DNA from 3 places in the Arsenophonus endosymbiont of Crataerina pallida genome. Region 3 is predicted to be linked to each of the others. Evidence: predicted binding sites of a transcription regulator. Region 3 holds the regulator's gene; each other region holds the start of a gene.
What was found. Region 3 encodes PurR, which represses purine synthesis genes. Its sites were predicted from a motif close to CANGCAAACGTTTGCNTG; they were not measured.
Positions count from the first base shown of each region.

Region 1: purE (5-(carboxyamino)imidazole ribonucleotide mutase) is a predicted target of PurR. The motif match lies at 1,311-1,328, and genes of this name have one in related genera.
Region 2: glyA (serine hydroxymethyltransferase) is a predicted target of PurR. The motif match lies at 1,043-1,060, and genes of this name have one in related genera.

Region 1 is NZ_OZ026540.1:1,851,072-1,853,351, forward strand. Features, by position in the region: gene purK (5-(carboxyamino)imidazole ribonucleotide synthase) at 1-711, opposite strand, end outside; gene purE (5-(carboxyamino)imidazole ribonucleotide mutase) at 708-1,238, opposite strand; gene lpxH (UDP-2,3-diacylglucosamine diphosphatase) at 1,366-2,091, opposite strand; gene ppiB (peptidylprolyl isomerase B) at 2,101-2,280, opposite strand, start outside.
Region 2 is NZ_OZ026540.1:1,520,501-1,522,780, forward strand. Features, by position in the region: gene glyA (serine hydroxymethyltransferase) at 1-938, opposite strand, end outside; gene hmpA (NO-inducible flavohemoprotein) at 1,227-2,280, shown strand, end outside.
Region 3 is NZ_OZ026540.1:806,189-808,468, forward strand. Features, by position in the region: gene punR (DNA-binding transcriptional activator PunR) at 1-707, shown strand, start outside; gene purR (HTH-type transcriptional repressor PurR) at 727-1,752, opposite strand; gene argS (arginine--tRNA ligase) at 2,203-2,280, opposite strand, start outside.

The DNA of each region.
Region 1 (2,280 bases), 1.0 Mb from region 3:
GTTAATTAGCAGTTTATCATTTAAAATAAAACATTCCATTGCCATCACACCCACATAATTTAATTTTGTCATAATGGTCGACAGCATCAATTCTGCCTGAGTTTGCAATTTTTTATCTGGCTGAGGAAAAGCGATACTTGCCCGTAGTATGCCCTCTTGATGCAGATTGTATGTTAGCGGGTAAAAAACACATTGGCCATTTATATTACGTGCACCGACGAGTGAAACTTCTCCTAAAAAAGGAATGGCTTTTTCAACAATTGCTTGGCCATAAATCTCAGCTGGCAGTATTGATAGGTTATCCGGTGTGATACGCCATTGTCCACGGCCGTCATAACCACCAGTACAACATTTAACAATAACAAAATCGCCTAACTCGGTAAATAATTGTGGCCATTGTGTTTGATTGGTAAGAGGTTGCCAGGGAGCCGTTGTTAAGGCTAAAGAATCTAGCAATTGCTTTTGTGGCAACCGGTCGGCCAGTCGCGGAAAGATATCGCGATTAATAAAGCTAGCTTGGCGAGCTAATTCACAGGTAAGCGGCGTTTCGGGCCAGCGCTCAATTTCGGCTGTTATGATGCTGTGTTGATAGGGGATAGTTTCTAATTTATCATCGATACCGATAGGATAGACACTAATACCTAACGGCTCTCCTGCTTGGCGTAACATGCGGCCCAACTGGCCATTACCAAGGATGCAAATCGATTTCATTCCACCTCCCGCGGATCGGGATTGCTTAAGACGTCATTAGTTTGTTTTAAACGCCAGATTGATAAACGCTCATAAAGTTCATTATCTGTACCAGCAAGAAATTGGGCTGCCAGTAATGCTGCATTGGCTGCCCCAGCTTTACCAATTGCGAAGGTAGCCACCGGAATGCCCTTTGGCATTTGAACAATCGAATAAAGGCTATCAATACCATTAAGTGTCGCTGTTACAACAGGAACGCCAAAAACAGGAACTAACGTTTTAGCTGCTAGCATACCGGGTAAATGTGCGGCTCCACCAGCACCGGCAATGATAATTTGCAATCCTTTTTCTTTTGCTTGTTCAGCAAAGGTGAAGAGTTTATCTGGCGTGCGATGAGCAGAAACAATTTCTACTTGATAGGGTAGTTCTAGTTCATTAAGTATATCGGCTGCATATTTCATCGTGCTCCAGTCGCTTTTGGAGCCCATTACTATGGCAATTTTGGCGTTAGAATGTGACGGTTTCTGTGCATCAAATTGAGCGATCATTAATTTGTTGCTCCTGGATTTAAGTCATTTATTGATGGCAAATTAAGAGAGATCATATCATGGCCGATAAAGAAGGAAAACGTTTGCCTAAATTTTTCATCACAGGATTAAGCTGAGATGGGAAACGTTAATAAAAAGGGAAATGAAGCAGTTCGATAGTTTTAGGCGTTATTTTGATCACTGAGCCATTTTGATCCCAGGCACCTAACACCGCTCGGTGTAATATTTTACCATTAACATTAATTTCATGGATAGCAGGTCGATGCGTATGGCCGTGGATCATCCAATCGACTTGATATTTTCGAAATTTTTCAATTACTGTTTGTTCATTAACATCGGTAATATACTCTGGCTTAAGTCGGGTGGCAGATTGGCTATTCTTACGCATTCTTTCAGCGATGCGGTGGCGGGTAGATAATGGAAGCGCTAGAAATAGCCGTTGCAACCAGCGATTATATACTCGTTTTCGATAACGCTGATAGGAAATATCATCAGTACAAAGTGTATCACCGTGTAAAATGAGGATATTATGGCCATGTAGCGTTAATACTTTCTCTGCTGGTAATAAAATCATGCCACTTTCTTTAGCAAATTTCTTACCCAGTAAAAAATCACGATTACCATGAATAAAGTAGCAGGGAACACCTTTACTTTGCAGTTCCTTAAGTTCTTGCGCTATAGCTTCATGTAGCAGGCTGGGATCATCATCACCGATCCAATAATCAAAAAAATCACCTAAAATATACAAAGCCTTAGCTTGGCTCGCCTGTCCGCGTAAGAAATGCAGAAAACCGGCAGTGATAGCCGGCTCTTTTTCACTTAAATGTAAGTCAGCAATAAATAAGATTGCCATAGTTTGTAATTATTCGTTAACCGTTATGCGTTTGATGATAACATCTTCAACTGGTACATCTTGATGTAAGCCACTACGACCTGTTTCGACTCCTTTAATTTTATCAACAATATCCATTCCTTCAACTACTTCGCCAAAAACACAGTAACCCCAGCCATTTTGCTGTTCTGAACGGAAATTTAGAAAGTC
Region 2 (2,280 bases), 710 kb from region 3:
CCACCAGAAACAACCTTGTAACCACGTTTGATGAAAACTTCCACCATCGTTTTCGCATTTTTAGCCACTTGCTGTTGATAAGTTTTAAATTCAGGCTCCATCGCTTCTTTTAATGCAACCGCTTTACCAGCAATAACATGCATTAACGGACCACCCTGAGCACCAGGGAATACGGCAGAATTTAGTTTTTTGTAAAACGCCTCATCACCACCTTTAGCCAAGATCAAACCACCACGAGGGCCAGCCAAAGTCTTATGGGTAGTGGTGGTCACGACATGTGCATGAGGAACAGGGTTAGGATAAACACCAGCAGCGATCAAGCCAGCGACATGTGCCATATCAACAAATAAGTAAGCACCAATACTATCTGCAATTTGACGCATTTTAGCCCAGTCAACCACGCCTGAATAAGCAGAAAAACCGCCAATGATCATTTTAGGTTTATGTTTTTGTGCCTGAGTGGCTATATCGTCGTAATCAATTTTACCCTCTTCATCGATACCATAAGGAACGATATTATAAAGCTTACCGGAAAAATTGACGGGTGAGCCATGGGTTAAATGTCCACCATGTGCCAAATTCATGCCTAATACCGTATCACCAGGTTGCAATAAAGCCATATAAACAGCGGTATTAGCTTGTGAACCTGAGTGTGGCTGAACATTAGCAAAATCCGCATCAAATAGAGTTTTTGCTCGATCTATAGCGAGTTGTTCAACAATATCAACATATTCACAACCACCATAATAACGTTTACCAGGATATCCTTCGGCGTATTTATTCGTAAGTTGAGAACCTTGAGCCTGCATAACTCTTGGACTGGTATAATTTTCTGAAGCGATTAACTCAATATGCTCTTCCTGACGCTTAACTTCATTTTCCATTGCCAGCCATAGTTCTTGATCATAATCTGCAATATTCATTTCGCGCTTTAACATTTACTTCTCCTGACTCAGCCACATTTTAAATCTTTATTCAACTAAATGAATATCACACAGTGTAAACTCTTTTAGCTCACTGAGATAGCCCAAAAATAAAAAATTACGCAAACGATTGCCACATCCGAATTATCAAATAAAAACATTTCTCAATAGCGATTTTATTGCCAATTAAATATGCTAATTCAATCTCAGTTTTACAATTAATTATTTACTTTTAACATTAAACAATTTAAGTTTCATATGAAATGCAACTTATAAACTCTGGCCAAAACTTAGGAACTTTATATGATAGATACTCAAACTATCGCGACCGTCAAATCAACTATTCCTCTTATTGTCTCCACCGGCCCTAAATTAACCGCTCATTTTTATCAGCGTATGTTTCAACATAACCCTGAATTAAAAGATATTTTCAACATGAGTCATCAAATTAATGGTGAACAAAGAGAAGCTTTATTCAATGCCATTTGCCTCTCTGCCAGCAATATTGATAATGTTTCAGCCTTACTGCCTGCCATTGAAAAAATCGCCCAAAAACATGCCAGTCTGAATATAAAACCTGAACATTATTCGATTGTTGGTCAACATCTATTGCATACCATTGATGAGCTATTTCAGCCTGGAAAAGAAATTATTGATGCCTGGGCTAAAGCTTTTCACGTGCTAGCCGATATCTTTATTAACCGTGAAGAGCAGATCTACCAAACAAATGAAGAGCGTATCGGAGGTTGGCGAGGTTTACGTCATTTCAAAGTGGCTAAAAAGATCCCGCGCAGCGAAACGATCACCAGTTTTCAATTTATTCCAGAAGATGGTAATGAAGTAGTCGATTTCCGCCCAGGACAATATTTAACTATTTACCTACAGGATAATGAAAAACTCACTAATCAACAAATTCGGCAATATTCATTAACCAATGCACCTAATGGCAAAAGTTATTGTATCGCTGTAAAACGTGAAGAAAAAGGAAGTGTGTCAAACTATCTTCATAATGAGATAAAAGAAGGTGACATCGTCAAACTGGCACCACCCTGCGGTGATTTTTTTCTCGCCGTTAATGCCGATACACCAGTAACACTAATTTCAGCCGGTGTCGGCTTAACGCCGATGATAAGTATGTTGGAAAAGTTACATCAGCAACAACATAAAGCACCACTGAATTGGCTACACGCGACAGAGCATGGTGGACATCACGCCTTTGCTAATGAAGTAAAAAATAAATTAACCGATTTTACTCATGGCTTCAGTGCCGTTTGGTATAACAATCCGCGAGAGCAAGACAGACCACAAGAACAGTACCAATACCAAGGGTTAATGGAGCTGTCAAAAGTAAAAGAGC
Region 3 (2,280 bases):
AAAATGCGCGTAATATTATTAAAACAATGCGTGAAACTCGTCATCAGTGTCAACAAATTGCAAATGGCTGGCATGGACAATTTAGTATTGCCATTGATCGGGTAGTTAAACCAGATAGGATATTGCAATTAATATTAGATTTTTATCGCCATTTTTCTGATATCGAACTTTTTATTCAGCAGGAAGTTTATAATGGTGTATGGGAGGCGTTAGTCGATGGCCGAGTGGATATAGCAATTGGTGCAACCCGTGCGTCACCGATTGGCGATAGATATAGTTTCCGCGATATGGGATTTATGCCCTGGTCATGTGTTGTCAGTATAAATCATCCTTTAGCACACATAAGCGGGCTAATTAGCGATCAACAATTACGTCTCTATCCCAGTTTATGTTTAGAAGATACTTCTCGCTACTTACCAAAACGAGATACTTGGGCATTAGATAACCAAAAAAGGCTTATTGTGCCAGATTGGGAAAGTGGTTTAGCATGCTTAAAAAATGGATTATGTTTAGGATTTGCGCCTAAACATCGGGTAGAGCAACTTTGCCGCAAAAATGAATTAAAGACATTGCAGATTAAGCAACCCTTACCTGATAGTCCGTGCTGTATCATATGGAATGAAGAAAAACGTTCCCCGACATTGAGTTGGCTACTGGATTATTTAGGTAATAGCGAAACACTCAATGCCGAATGGTTAACTGATTGATAGCGTTTAAATCCAGGGATCATCTTCGGTAGTCAATAAATGGACCATCGACAACTGAACGACGTTCAATAAGCTCTGGGTGTATTTCAATCGTTTGCGCATCTTGGCGTTTATTAATAATGCGATCAAGCAGCATGGTAAGGGCCATTTGACCTAAACGTTCTTTGGGCTGATGAATGGTAGTTAATGCTGGGGTAAAAAAACGCGCATTACGCACATTGTCGTAGCCAATAATAGATATATCTTGTGGCACTCGAATTCCTAATTCATTCGCAGCGCTGATAGCCCCCATCGCCATAATATCACCGCCACAGAAAATGGCAGTCGGTTTTTGTTGGTGACTTAATATTTGTTTCATTGCTTCGTAGCCGGAAGCGGGTTCGAAATCACCCTCGACAATCCATTTGTTATGTGGCTGGATGTTAGCTTCCTTCATGGCATTGAGAAAACCTTGCCGCCGGCCATTGCCGGTATTGCGTTTTAATGGTCCAGAGATAATACCTAAATCACGATGACCTTGTTCGATAAGATAACGCCCGGCAAGATAGCCACCATAAACTGCATTATCAATGATGACATCGGTAAAATCACCATGGGCTTGTCCCCAATCCATCACCACCATTGGAATATTGCGGTATTCCTCTAACATCTGGAGTAGTTGGTTAGGGTATTCTGAGCACATGACAAGTAAACCATCAACCCGTTTTTGCGCTAACATTTGTAAATAGGCTTGTTGCTTATTTAGGTTGTTGTGCGAATTGCACAGGATCAATGTATATCCTTGGCTAAAACAGTTGTTTTCGACTGATTCAATGACTTCTGCAAAGTAAGGGGCTTCATTAGATGTGGCTAATAAGCCAATGGATTTAGTATGATTAACTTTCAAACTACGAGCAACGGCACTGGGAGAGTAATTAAGTGTTTTAATGGCTGTCCTGACGATCGTTTTTGTCTCTTCGGCGACAAAACGGGTATTGTTAATTACATGTGATACGGTGGTAGTTGAGACACCCGCAAGCTTTGCCACATCCTTAATTGTTGCCATGATTATAAAGACTCCTGAACCATTCCCAATTCCTTTACTATTGTTTAAAAATTACTGTTATTGATCTATAAAAATAGATAATTAAGTTATCAGTAAACTGATCATTTTGTCTGATTTGCAGTAAAAACAAAAGTATTAATCAATCTTTACTAGATGATATAATAGAAAATAGCTTTTATTGTTGTATGATATTATGACATTTAATGATTTTTCATTAATTAATTTATGACTAAGACAGTGAGAATAGTGAGGTGAGGTTATGGATACCGATTTTAAATATGGTTTATGTACTGCGATAGTTGCATTATTAATGATCGTATCGTTTGTTTCTTTTATTTTATGAGCATCATATTGGCTTAACTGTCTGCATTTTATCGCTACAATATTTTGTCTTAAGCAGCATCATGGACAGCAGGCTGCACTACTGGCAGCCTATAGTCTAATAAGGGATTACATTTTTTCTACCGTTTCAATCCCTAATGTGTCTAAACCAATTTTTAAGGTTTTTTGCGTCAGTAATGCCAGTTT